Regions from separate parts of the Phormidesmis priestleyi ULC007 genome, predicted to be linked through region 1. Evidence: riboswitches for the same ligand, from Rfam matches in the RefSeq annotation. Region 1 holds a riboswitch; the other holds the start of a gene.
The links. Region 1 has a riboswitch for cobalamin ahead of C7B65_RS01800 (CbtB-domain containing protein). Riboswitches for the same ligand answer to the same signal wherever they lie in the genome.
Positions count from the first base shown of each region.

Region 2: another riboswitch for cobalamin. It lies ahead of cobG (precorrin-3B synthase); the one in region 1 lies ahead of C7B65_RS01800 (CbtB-domain containing protein).

Region 1 is NZ_PVWG01000001.1:395,006-402,125, forward strand. Features, by position in the region: gene C7B65_RS01785 (eCIS core domain-containing protein) at 1-2,185, shown strand, start outside; gene C7B65_RS01790 (hypothetical protein) at 2,196-2,510, shown strand; gene C7B65_RS01795 (hypothetical protein) at 2,726-3,751, opposite strand; gene C7B65_RS01800 (CbtB-domain containing protein) at 3,970-4,161, opposite strand; cobalamin riboswitch at 4,181-4,379, opposite strand; gene C7B65_RS01805 (WD40 repeat domain-containing protein) at 4,566-5,450, shown strand; gene C7B65_RS01810 (hypothetical protein) at 5,568-6,131, shown strand; gene C7B65_RS01815 (undecaprenyl pyrophosphate synthase) at 6,140-6,898, opposite strand; gene C7B65_RS01820 (hypothetical protein) at 6,937-7,120, opposite strand, start outside.
Region 2 is NZ_PVWG01000004.1:234,245-241,364, forward strand. Features, by position in the region: gene C7B65_RS06230 (precorrin-8X methylmutase) at 1-601, opposite strand, end outside; gene cobG (precorrin-3B synthase) at 607-2,070, opposite strand; adenosylcobalamin-variant (AdoCbl-variant) riboswitch at 2,134-2,206, opposite strand; gene cbiE (precorrin-6y C5,15-methyltransferase (decarboxylating) subunit CbiE) at 2,317-3,534, shown strand; gene C7B65_RS06245 (hypothetical protein) at 3,846-4,442, shown strand; gene C7B65_RS06250 (GlsB/YeaQ/YmgE family stress response membrane protein) at 4,499-4,768, shown strand; gene C7B65_RS06255 (hypothetical protein) at 4,913-5,584, shown strand; gene C7B65_RS06260 (Tex family protein) at 5,621-7,120, shown strand, end outside.

The DNA of each region.
Region 1 (7,120 bases):
GGTGCTCGATCGGGTTTCCATTCTGGTCGAAAAGGGGCTAAATGAGGCAAAAGCTGAAATTGCCAAGGGCAAAAAAGCAATTGAGCAGAAGCTATCAGAACAGGAACCCTCTTTGCGAAAAGCATTACAGGAGGATGCCAAAAAAATCCAAGGGCAGTTTGACCAGTTAGAGCAAAGTGTTGACGATAAGCAAAATCAACTGATTGATTCTTTAGCCCAAAAATATAACGAAAAATTGCAGGCGATCGACACTCGCATCGACGAGATGAAAGCCGAAAACCGCGGCTTGGTCGATAAAGCCATTGATGCCATTGCTGGAGTGATCAAAACCATCCTAGCGCTGAAAAATATGCTCTTGGATGTGCTGTCAAAAGCCGCCTCGGTGATTGGCAAAATCATCAAAGACCCGATCGGCTTTCTGGGTAACCTGGTGGCTGGCGTGAAACAGGGCTTCATGAACTTTGTTGGAAATATTGCCTCGCACTTGCAGAAAGGATTGATGGGCTGGTTGTTCGGCGCGATCGCAGAAGCCGGGATTCAGATTCCAGAGAGCTTTGACTTGAAGAGCATTCTCAGTCTGGTCATGCAAGTGCTGGGGGCAACTTGGGCGTTCATTCGTGCCCGTGCGGTGAAAGCCTTGGGTGAGAAAGTGGTCAAGACGATGGAAACCACCGCCGAGATTTTCCAGATTCTAATGACTCAGGGCATTGTGGGAGTGTGGGAGTACATTAAAGAGCAACTCAGCAGTCTGAAGGATGTGGTGATTGAAGGCATCAAGTCCTTCGTTAGCGACAGCATTATCAAGGCGGGAATCACCTGGATTATCGGATTACTCAATCCTGCTGGGGCCTTTATCAAAGCCTGCAAGGCAATCTATGACATCATCATGTTTTTTGTCGAGCGGGGCAGTCAGATTATTGCCCTGGTTAATGCGGTGCTTGATTCGGTTGGCGCGATCGCCGAGGGTGCGATCGGCGTTGCCGCCAGTGCCGTAGAAAATGCCCTCTCCAAAGCCGTTCCTGTGGTGATCAGCTTCCTGGCTGCCCTGCTGGGTGTCACTGGCATCAGCAAGAAGGTTCGAGAAATCATCGAGAAAGTTCAGGCACCTGTCAGTAAAGCGATCAATTGGCTGATTAACAAAGCCTACAACTTAGTCAAATCTGCTGGCAAACTTCTTGGATTTGGCAAGAGCAAAGATGATAAACCAGATGAGCGTACAGATCAGCAAAAGAAAGCTGACCTTGACCAAGGTGTGGGTGAAGCGGATAAACTCATGGCGGAAAAAGATGCAACCCCCGACAGCGTCAAAACAAAACTGCCTACAATTCAATCGAAGTACAAATTAACTTCGCTTCAGTTACTCAAAGATGCTGAGGATGAATACCATATAGAAGCCAAGATTAATCCCGAAGAGAAAGGCCCAAAACATAAGCTGGGTGGTAAAAAAGGAGTATCCTTCAAGCTAGCTCCTGGTGGCTTTGCAGCTCATGAGGAAGACATCTTATCATCAGAAGATGCGGATAAGAAGGTACATCTTCTAACTAAACATGGTTCAAGAGTTAATTCAGTTTACTTGAAGGAGCGTCTTGAAGAGCCGCTGAAAAGATTTCGGGAGGAACGCGAAAAAAGAGAGAAGCTCTATAAAGAGCAAATTGAAAATATAAGGAAAACAATTGATGAATTATGGAAACAAACTGAAACGGCTAAGCCAGACAAACTTGAGAAAATTTTGAAGAGAATTCAAGGAGATAAAGGTCAAGGTCTAGAAGCCCAAGTGAAAGATATACAGAGCAAGCTTCGCTGGTTGTTGAATATTAAAGAAGACGACAAATCTGCGATTGAATATGCATTGAATACAGAATGGCACTTGAATATAACTTTTCGAGCGACTAAGTTTTATGATCAAAAGATCATGGAGAAAGCAGTAACGGAAGCATTAGAACAGAATCAGGAGAAAATCGATAAAGGCTTTACTGATAAAAATGGTGGTTCCTTAGAAGTTGGGACAACATTACGCCCGCCAATCAAGCATAAGTTCTCTCAGAATTTAGGTGTGGGCTATGAACTAGGTTCAAATATGGAAACGGTTCCAATCGGTTCCTTGAACCATGTTGTTGTAGTTATTGTACTCACAGACAGCGAGAAACGCCTTTACAAAGTAGAGACTGCTCACCCAGAGCGTTAAGAAAAATCCAATGATTAGTCAGGATGATTTAGATATTGTTAGTGAGTTTCTTGTCAGGTTCTATCACCAAGAACCTGATTATTTTGAAGCCACAATAAGAGCTTTGCAAGTTTTAAAAGATCGCCATCAATATAAGTGGGAGTTAGCAGCGGCATTCAGGAAGGTTCTTGAAAGTTCATTGCCTGAAGACACACTAAGAGACCTTGTACTCTTCAGTGCCAACCGCTTTGTTCAAAACCATGAAGATGCTAAAGCCGTTCTCAAGAGAATCTATGATGATAATATTCTTTACACTGCGGTTGATTTTGATGACCTGAAAGATTGATAAATAAACAGAAGTTAGTAGGGTGAACACTGCCCACATCCATAAATTTGCCGCGATCGCCCCACCCCAAAGCAAAATTCACAGGCGCGATCGCTCGTGCATTCGCCAGTGCATAGTTAGATTGAATCGATACTAAACAAGGAGCGATCGTTCAAAGAGGGCACGACGTTGATTGTTGAAGCGCGATCGCTTCCCAACAAAGCCGCTCCAGATTCCTAAGAAAAACTACGCTTCAAAGTGGGTGGTGACTGCTGAGTTCGTCGCCGCTGTAGCCACAGTCCTAGCAGCAAACCAACGCCTACGATTCCTGTCATGTAAGCAAGCGAAATCAATCGAACAACCAGCGGCGGCGCAACGCCTTCTACAGGAATATTCTGAGCGACTTGAAATGGCTGAAACCGTCGTGTAGAGGTTGGCTGAGGCGCAACTTCGACCTCAATATTATGGGGCGCACCATCAAAGAACTGCTGCTGCCATGCGAGTTTTCCGGTGCTGTCTGGAATGCCCTGGTAGGCAAACGCAACCCAATTATTTTCTAGCTGTGTGGTTTTGATCCGTAAAGCTACATCGGTGACAGGTTGCTTGGTTTTGACATCGATTACACCGACTTGCAGTTTAGCAAGTTGACCCACAGTAGCACTTGAGTCACCCGAAAGTTGCATCTCTAAACCCTGAGATTGCACTTTGGATGGCTTGTCGGATGTAGGCACGTCTTCTGTCATGTGAGACATTGCCATCGACCTATGAGATTGACCCAGTTCAGCGCTGATGTTGACATAGAGGAGAGCCGCGATCGCCACCACAGTCACGCCACTCAGCAACAATCTCACCCGTTGCGGTGCAATTTCTCCTGGCTGAATGGGTTGCCCACTGCCAATTAACCAACCACCTCCTAGCCCTGCTGCTAGCAAAATTGCTGCCAAAATGCCAAAGTTACGATATTTAACCCAGTTCTCTGGCACCGATAGAGTCAGAGTTTGGTGAATCGGTGCAAAGGCATTGGGGACGATCGGCATCACATCTACCAACAGTTGGTAAGTTCCTCGAATTGGCAACATTTGTTGAATCTGTAGCTCACCCTTGGGCGCTAGAGCTTCTAGATCTAACAGCGTTGTGCCTTCCGAGATCGGGAAATCTGTTGTGAACCAGGGGTTTTGCGATCGAGTCAGAATTTGCAGCCGCATCTTGGCGTTTTCTACAGAATGACCTGACTCATCTATTGCTTGCAGTGTCAACTGCACCGGGGGTTGGGGGCTGGTTGCCTCCGCTTCAAATGGTTTAATCTCGCTTACAACTGGGCGGGTTGTTAATCGTATAGAAGGTTGGGGAGTTTGGGAGAACCCGATCCAACCATAAAGGATCATTCCTATCAGACAAATCACACTGATAAGCGCTGAACGCTTGAACTTTGACATCGTTTTATTCTGCAATCACAACACAAATGGGCTGAATCTCAGCCCTAATGACAACTCACAAGCGCAGTGTGGTGACGCAGTGAATGCACTTTGTCGTGAATAGCTGGATAGGTGGTGAAGTAAACAGTCCACAGGATCAGTGCGAAAAGTGAGACGTAAAGGGCTGATTGCACCGGAACTGATAGCGTCCGCTGTGCGATTTTTTGCTGAACTGAAGAATAAGATTGAGTCGTCATTTTGTACCTCGTAAATGAGACGATGTTAGGCGATTCGGCAGGCGTTCTGACTTGGAGAATGCAAAATTAAAAATGGTAAGAAGCACACATCCTACAAATTTTTCATTTCTAATTTTTCATTTCCTTCACAGTTGCGGGACAGCGGTAGAGTTTCACTACACTTTCCCTGTTTCCTCTGACGGCTGCTCCCCGTCAGAACCGAGTCGTGAACTCAGCATACTTGATCGGGAAGATTTTAGAAACGTTTTAGAGGATCTGCTGCTTCAATAGACTTCCTGCATAAATACTCCGTTCTCACCCTATTCCCCAAAGAGAAGGGAGCCAGAATCTTATTCCCTCTCTTTGGGGAGAGGTTTAGGGCGAGGGCGGTTCAGATGCCAGATCATTTGTTGCCAAGCTAGTATATGAAAAATTGGCGGCTCCGACTGCTGACGATTCTGTGGGCTGCAAACAGTAGAATAGGCGGTGTGATCAGTCCTTTAAATCAACCCAAAAGAGATGACGCGGTGCTGGGTGGTCAGGTGACAGCCCCGTCGGGAAGTGTTGTGCTAGGCGGGCTAGATGGAATCAAACGACGGTTTGCCAGTGATCTCATAGACCAGCGCATCGCTGCACTTCGAGAAGCAGGGAGCGCCAGTGTCGGGTTGGATCTGTTGATTCAAGGGCTGCAAGACTCGTCGCTTGTGGTGCAAAAAGTGGCGTATTTGCTGCTGCAAAAGCGGTGTGAACTCAAGGCAAAAAAGGCGTTAGACGACTATAGCCCCTATGCGCTGTTTGAATGTCTAGCAACCTTGGCAGGACACGCCGCAGGAGTCACCGCGATCGCCATCGCCACGCGGCGTTTTGTCTACCGTCCTGATCAAGAGATTGTCATCAGCGCCAGTCGAGATGGCGTAGTTAAAGTCTGGGATTTGCAGGCACAAGAGGAACTGTTTAGTGTGAATGTCTGGGCGATCGTGTTTGCGATTTCTATCGACCCTGACGAAGACAGTTTCACGATTAGAACCAAACAACAGCTTATAAAATCCTGGAGTCTCAGAACTGAGCAGCCAGTGACTCCTGCTCAAAAACAGCCGAGAACGATCGCGTCCGTGACCGTAAACGAAGGCAGACACTTAATTAGCGGTAGCCGCAAAACCATCAAAATTTGGGATTTACACGCCGCACGAGAAGTCTGCTTATTGCAAGGGCATTCCAGTTTAGTGACAGCAGTCGCAGTGAGTCACGATCGCCCTTTACTAGTCAGTGGCAGTGAAGATCAAACGGTTAAAATTTGGGGAGTTGCTTAGTCTGAGACAGAAAATTGACGATCGCTTTGAGATTATCGATACTATTTAAATAGCCTCATTTGATAATTATCAGTCTTTTAAGATCATATTTCTTAACCTGTTGTTTGAATGACTCTCATGACACACACTATTTCGCAAATTAAACGAGTCAGTTTTTTGACCGGAGCGTTAATTGTATTGAGCTTCTTGTCTCATAATGTGGCGGCGATCGCACGCGCTGTCACTGCTTCCCCACAGGTCGCCCAGACCAATCAAGACGGTTATCAAACCTATCAAAGCCAGCGTTTTAAGTTCAAAATTGACTATCCGCCTAGCTATCGCTTAGATGCCACCGAAGAAAGTCGCGGCATACGGCTTCAGCCAACAACGAAAGATCAGACTGGAAGCATTGTGATTGCAGCGTTTAGCAATCCTAATAGACTTTCTGCTCTGGAATGGGTGAGCCAACAGACGGCGGAGTCTAACTTCAGCAATCGCCAAGATACTCCTAGAAGCTATAGCTTTGCAGGGCAGCCCGCGATTTCTTACCCGTGGTGTGACAAAGTGTGTGCAGATAACGTGGTGTTTCCGAGTCGCGATCGCCAGACGATCATGGTGCTCACCGTTCTTTATGACTATCCAGCCGATCAAATTCGCTGGGACTTTCAATCCATTATCGGAAAGTTTCGATTCACCTCGTAGCCATCGCTTTAAGCAGATGCGGCGGTAACTCGACCAAAGCGCCGATCGCGCCGTTGATACTCCAACAATGCTTGATGAAAGGCGACTCGATTGAAATCTGGCCACAAAACATCGGTGAAATACAGTTCTGTGTAAGCAAGCTGCCAGAGTAAGAAATTACTCAAGCGAATCTCGCCACTCGTACGAATCAACAGATCAGGATCAGGCATCTTTGATGTGTCGAGAGCGTTAGTGATCAGTTGTTCACTAATCGCGTCTGATCGAAGTTCTCCCCGTTCTACTTGCGCTGCAATTTGGCGACACACTTGCGTTATTTCAGTCCGGCTGCCGTAGTTGACTGCAATGTTAAGTCGAACGCCCTGATTATTCTCAGTCGCAATCATCGCAGTGTGTATTTCGCGTTGTAAGATGTTTGGCAATGTCAATAAATCTCCAAAGAATGAGACTCGCACTTGCTCGCGCTGCATTTCTGCCAATTCTCGACGCAGCAGCCGCTCAAACAACAGCATCAAAAAGTTGACTTCCTCGATCGGGCGGCTCCAATTTTCGGTCGAAAACGCATAGGCGGTCAGCGCTTCAATTCCCCAGTCTTGGCAGCACCGCACCAGGTCTTTGAGCGTCTTAGCGCCGTGACGATGCCCAACAATGCGGGGCAGTGCTTGTTGAGTTGCCCATCGACCATTGCCATCCATAATTACAGCGACGTGGCGAGGCAAGCGATCGGGGTCTAAATCAGACGGAAGCGTTGAAAAAAGATTAGAAGACATGGGGATTTTATGCGTGACTAGGTGAACAGGCGGGTTTCTCATGCTTGATTTTTCCCAAATAGACTCTGCAAATAGTCGGGCGTTAGACTCTGATTCCAGCGCCAGAGATGCCACAAAGTGCGTAAGCAGGTAAACGAAAAGGTGGCTCGGTTTGTCCAAGACCACGATCGCCACGACAGAACGTTCATCATCCGGTGTAAGGTGCCAATCAAACTGCTGCGT
Region 2 (7,120 bases), on a different contig from region 1:
TCACTGCCGCAGATGCCATCGCACTGCCGCCTCGTCGCCCCTGCAAGGCGATAAACGGCACCCCTCGACTGTTGGCGGCTAACGCTGCTTTTGACTCTGCTGCCCCGATAAACCCGACTGGAAATCCCAAAATTAGTGCGGGTTTCGGCACACCTTCATCCAACAGTTCTAACAGGCGAAACAGAGCCGTTGGCGCATTGCCGATCGCCACGATCGCACCTTCTAAATGGTCACGCCACAGTTCTAACGCGGCTGCCGATCGCGTGGTTGACATCTGTTCTGCTAGCTTTGGCGTATCGGGGTGTTGAAGCGTACAAATCACCGCATTTTCAGCCGGGAGCCGTTTACGAGTTACACCTTCTGCTACCATCCGAGCGTCACAGAGAATTGAAGCTCCCGCAATCAAAGCCTTTCGTCCAGCAGTTGCGGCTCCGGGTGAGGCAGATAAATCTGACACAATATCGGTCATGCCGCAGCTATGAATTAGACGCACAGCGACCCGTTCTAAATCAGGGGGCAAACTTGATAAATTTGCCTCTGAGCGAATCGTGGCGAATGATTGACGATAGATTTCTGTTCCGTCTTGGATGTAGTCAATCATGATCGTCAACCTGTGATCGAATGCGATGTGAGATATTGATTATTTTTTGAGCTGAACCATTGCTGTAACTGATCCATAGAGTGTCGATCTACAAACATCTTAAACGATTCGTCTAGCATTCGCTGCTGTTGATAGATTTGTAACATCTGCTTGATTAAAGATGTCACCTCTAATGCACTCACCGATCGTATCCGCCGACCAAACGACGAATCTCTAGTGCCTACATAAACGTCATAACCCTCGATCGTCGAATTCCCCGCTTTCATCTCAATTCCAACCAGCGCAATATCACTAGGCGTTTGTTGAGCGCAAGACTTTTCACACCCACTGAAGTGAATATTAAGCGGCTGATCTAAATGGGCTGTTAATTCCACCAATCCCAGCGCCTGAGTTTGAGTATCAGTCAGCCCTGACGCGCATCCTTTTCGACCCGAACAAGCGACTAATGCACTCTCAAAATGAGTCGCTGATGTGTGAAATCCTAAATCGGCGATCGCCCCTTCTAAATTACCCAGGCGATCGTCAGCAACATCAGGAAACAAAATCGTTTGCCAAGGAGTAAGACGCAACGTGCCACTGTTCTGGCGTGTTAACTTGGCTAAATTTCTCAACTGCCAAGATTCTAGACGACCTAACGGCACAGCGATTCCTAAGTACGACAAGCCTGTTTGACGTTGGGGATGAATGCCAAGATGATTGTAAGACTGAGGTGACGATCGCAGCAAACTTGCTTCTCGCCGCAGCGAAAATCCTAACAAATGTTCCACTCGTTCTAAACAACTTTCGACATCCCAACTTGCTAGGAGATGACGAAATCGAGGTTTACGACCTTTGCCAGAATAATAGCCTTGAGTGTAGTCAAGATATACCTGAGTTAACGCAGCGATGAATGCCAAGCATTGATTTTCTGAAACGAAAACACCAACATCTCCAGAATTGTGTGCCTCTACATTCAAACACACCCGAAAACCAATCTCTGAAGACGGCAATCTGTGAGCGACTAACCCAATATCATTACGGCGATCGCGCACCGAAACCCATTCTCCTCCGTCAAAGCAAACGCTAAATTTGGGTGACAAAGCCGCCAACTTAGGATGAGTTTGAAGATAATCATCTAACGCTTTCACCAACGGGCGAGTATCGATTAACATCTGCGAATCAATGCCAGCCGTTGGACTCGCCATAATATTCCGAATCGGGTCAAGGCTGATGGTTTGTGCCGCTAACTCTAATGTTTGCAACCGATGAAAAACATCAGGCGTGATCGGCGTGTGAATCTCCCGAATCTGCACATTGGCCCGATTCGTCACCTGCACATAGCCTGCCCCAGACTGATCCGCGAGATCGGCGATCGCGTCACACTGTCGATCGGTGAGAATTCCGCCCGGAATCCGCATTCGAGCCAGCATTCCATCTTGGGCAGACGAACCATAAAACAAACCCGGACAAGTCGGCAACTCAGACAGCAATGGATCAGTCTCCTCCCCGTGCGACGCAGGGAATCCAGGGTAATTTGGTCTTGAAGTGACCTTTCTAGAATCGGCATTCTGACTTTTACAGTTGCGGCACAGCGTCGGAATCACACCGAACTTTCCCAACTCTAGATCTAAGCACACTACCATACACCACTGACCCGATTTTTTGAAGACTCACCTTTCTTAATAGAAGCCTGAAACCTTGTACGATCGTTCAATCACAGTAGGACGAGTTTAGAAATGCAGATGTGGCTCTCAGTGATTGGCATCGGTGAAGACGGAATCGCGGGACTGAGCCAGATCGCTCGTTCTCTACTCGATCGGGCTGAAGTGATCATTGGCGGCGATCGTCACCTCGCGATGCTGCCCAAAGACGATTGGCGAGAAAAACTTGCCTGGAGTTCTCCGCTAGAAGCAACCATTGATGAAATCCTGCGTCGTCGGGGACAGACCGTTTGTGTTTTGGCCAGTGGCGACCCGATGTGTCATGGAGTGGGCGTAACGCTGACTCGTCGCATTCCCATCTCAGAGATGATGATTATCCCTGCGCCTTCTGCGTTTAGTCTTGCCTGTGCCCGCTTGGGATGGTCACTGGCGGAGATTGAAACGTTTAGCCTCACCAATCGTTCGGTTTCTACGATCGCCACTGCCCTCGCTCCTAATGCCCGATTATTAATCCTCAGTGCGAACAAAACTACTCCTAATCACGTTGCAGAACTGCTGAACCAACGCGGGTTTGGTCGTAGCAAAATCACCGTCCTAGAACACCTGGGAGGCACTCAGGAACGCCATATTGACGGGACTGCTAACACTTGGGGCATTCAAGACTTGTCAGATTTAAACACGTTAGCGATCGTGTGCCGCTCCGATCCAGGTACGGTTCCACTTTCTCGCACCGTTGGCTTACCTGATGACGCTTATCACCACGATGGGCAACTGACTAAGCGCGAAGTGCGATCGATTACCTTATCCACTCTCGCGCCTTTGCCCGGAGAATTGCTTTGGGATGTCGGCGCGGGCTGTGGCTCGATCGCCATTGAGTGGTTACGGAGCCATCCTCGCTGTCGTGCGATCGCCATTGAGCGCCATCCAACACGTTTGCAATACATCGCAGATAACGCCTCAGATCTGGGCGTTCCCCATCTTAAAATTGTTGCCGGAGAAGCCCCCGCAGCCCTTCAAGCTTTACCGCAACCCGATGCCATTTTTATCGGCGGAGGCGTGACTGCCGATCGTCTCCTTGACCTTTGCTGGAGTGCGCTATGTCCGGGTGGTCGATTGGTGGTCAATGCAGTAACGATCGAGAGTGAACAGATCGTTTTGCACTATCACCGTTTATATGGGGGTGATTTGATTCGCGTTGGCATTCAGCGGGCAGAAGCGATCGGAGCGTTCTTGGGCTGGAAGCCTCTGATCCCGGTAACTCAATGGAAGGCAGTTAAACCTTTGACGGACTGAAAAGTAACCCCGATTGTTGAAAGGGCTGCTGATTCGGCAGCGATCCTAGCGCGTGGGTGCGCTTGATCGCCCTGATGCTGGACGGGGTGGTTTCGATTTTGACGTTTTTATTTTTGCGGGAATCATCCTTTAGCTAGAGGAAGTGTTATTTCTCTAGGTACAGTGATTGGCTCCTTTCTAGGGAGTAATTTGTATTCAAGAACACCGACAAAGCTTGGTAATTCTGGGGGCATCAATCAGTCGCCATATCTTCGAGGAAGCAGTTTAACGAAGGCTTTCAAATACTCGCTCTATAACCCTTCATTTTTAATATGGCTAATCTAAACGATCGCGAAAACAACCCCAACAACGTTCCTAACCCAGACATCCCTCCTGTTGTGGAACCTACTCCCGTTGAGTATCAGGAGGGCTACACTCAAGGGCGTGCGGTTGAGCAAAATCGCTACGAAGCCAATCAGCAAATCCGTGATAATGACAATGCGGGTCGGGGTTTGCTTATAGGACTCATTCTCGCTGGCACGGCGGCGATCGTCGGCGGCGGTCTCTATCTGCTCAATCAGAGCAACCAAACCCCCGTCCCTGTCAACAGCACGATTGTGGTGCCCAGTGCGGCTCCTTCGCCCAGCGTTAGCCCCTCTCCTCAAGTGCGAGAACGAATCATTGAGCGCGATCGTGTGGTGCCCGTGCCCCAAGCACCTGCTCAAGCCCCTAGAGTCAATATCACGATTCCTCAGCCCCAGCAGTCTGCCCCTGCTCAACAAGCTGCCCCCGCTCAATCTAGTCCTCAGCCGACTAGCCCAGCTAATTCTGTTCAACCAAATTCGTCAACAAATAGCCCGGCGAATAGCGGTAGCAGCCCTAGTCCTGGTTCAACAACCAATCCTACGGGAACGGGTTCTGGTCAATAACGACTGTTTTGTTTGCTCAACCATTGTTCGATTGAAACCATAAAGGAGTTAAGTCAATGAATATTCTTGCTTGGATTGTGTTGGGAATTATTGCAGGTGCGATCGCGAAGGCGATTTACCCTGGTCATCAAGGTGGCAGCATTTTAGGCACCATGGTCTTAGGCATTGTCGGTGCTTTTATCGGCGGCACAGTGTTCATGTTGATCAACACAGGAACATTAGCGATTACGACTGCATCGTTAAGCATTCCTGGGATCATTGTCGCTGTTATTGGTGCGATCATTGCGCTTTTCTTGTATTACCAGTTTAGTCGTCGCGCTTACTAAAGTATTCTGACCCTGCTTTAAGCCTCCAATCCTCAATGAGGATTGGAGGCTTTTTTGGGCTTCTTGCCAGTTCCGTGCCACAATTTTCTCTGAGTGCTCTACGATCGACTTGGCGCTTTTATATCTTCTCTAGCTGGTGTGACTATGATGAAAATTCAAAATTTGGTCAGTCTTAAAGGGCTGCGCCTTCCCGTGGCGCAGATTGTGACTGCAAGTTTAATCGCGATCGCGCTACCAATGGCTCCTGCACAAGCTCTTTTTGGAGGATCGCGCAACCCTTATGAATCCTGTGCGGCTGATTTGACTCGTGCTCAAGTTTCCGCAGCAGACGCTGCTAGTGCTTGCGGACAGGCCCTCAGACCTGACGACTTGGGCACCTGCGTTAATCGCATCGCCGATCAAAAGGTTTCGGGAGCCGATGCGCTGTCAGTATGCCGTCAAGTGCGACGACCCGTCGAGGCAGCAAGCTGTGTCGTGAGCATTCGTCGAGGCGTGTCAGACACGGCGATCGTTGATGTGTTAGATAGCTGTCGTCGCAGCCTGCTGCCCCGAACATTTTCAGATTGTGTGGTGGGTTTAAATAGTCAGACTAAGGTTGGGGGTAAACAAGCGATCGCGTCCTGTCTAGATACGAACGATCGTCCTCGTGATCTGCTGCCTACCTTTATTCCGCTCGGCAACGAAATTCCCATTCCCACGGCTCCTTCAGGGATTCCGACTCCGGTTGTGCCTTCGACCACTCAGCCTCCGACTCAACCCTCAACGCCCAACACAACGCAGCCGTCTGGCTCTCAACCTGTCCCGGCTCTCTATTAATTTGTTCACTCGATCGACTGCACTTCACCTTTGCCCATGTTAAACATCTCTCAACTTCTGGCAGAAGAATTGTCTCTGCATCCTGCTCAAGTTAAAAGCGCGCTGGAATTGTTTGCAGAGGGAGCGACAGTTCCGTTTATTGCGCGATATCGCAAAGAGCGAACTGGGGAAATGGATGAGGTGCAGTTGCGAGAGTTGTCCGATCGCTTCACCTACTTAACTGAGTTAGAAGAGCGTAAAAAAAGCATTCTAGAGTCGATTTTGTCTCAAGATAAACTTACTGACGCTCTCCGAGTTAAGATTGAATCTTGTTTGCAGAAAAACGAGTTAGAAGATCTCTATTTGCCGTTTCGCCCCAAGCGACGAACACGAGCGACGATCGCTAAAGAAAAAGGTTTGGGTGAGTTAGCAGATTTGATTAAATCGTTGAATCAACCTAATACTCCTACAACCTCCTTAGAAGACGAGGCGACGAAGTTTTTATCTGAAGAAAAAGGCGTTAAAACAGTTGAAGATGCGCTGAAAGGTGCGGCAGATATTCTTGCAGAGGAAGTCTCGGAAAAAGCAGAACTACGGGCTTATCTGCGAGAGTTTTTATTAGAGACGGGCATGTTTCGATCGAGCATCAAAGCCGACCACGCTGAAGGCTCGACGAAGTATGAAATGTATCGCAAATTTCAGGCGAAAGTTAGCGCGATCGCACCTCACAATCTACTCGCACTCTATCGAGGTGAGACAGAAGGTGTTCTGAATTTTGGTCTAGATTTTGACGAAGATGCCGTTCTAAGCTATTTAGAAGCAGAAATTCGCAGCAAGGCAAAACCTGTGCGAGAGTTTTATCGATCGATGCTTAAAGATGCGTTTAATCGATTGATGAAAACGTCGCTGATTACAGAAGTTCGGGCTGAGAAAAAGACCGAAGCGGATATCGAATCGATCAAAACATTCGAGTCGAATATGCGAGAGTTGTTGCTCTCTGCGCCTGCCGGAATGAAGCCAACGCTGGCACTTGATCCAGGGTTTCGGACAGGATGCAAAGTGGCGGTTCTCGATCAAACGGGACAGTTTTTGCAATACCAGGCGATTTTTCCACACACGGGGCAACAACAGCGAGTTCAGGCGATTGCAACGCTAAAGCAACTCCTTGAAAAACACAAGATTGAATTAATCGCGATCGGAAACGGCACTGCCGGACGAGAGACGGACGAATTTGTAACTGAAGTATTGGCAACGCTAGATCAAAAGCCAATCAAAGTCATGGTGAATGAGTCAGGAGCCTCGATTTATTCCGCGAGCGATGTGGCGATATCAGAGTTTCCCGATTTAGATATCACCGTCCGAGGCGCGATTAGTATTGGTCGGCGATTACAAGACCCGCTAGCAGAATTAGTCAAAATCGATCCGAAGTCGATCGGAGTCGGACAATATCAGCACGATGTTGATCAAAAACTGCTCAAAAAGAAGCTAGATGAGACAGTTGAGAGTTGCGTTAACTATGTCGGAGTCGATCTCAACATGGCTTCTAAAGAATTGCTG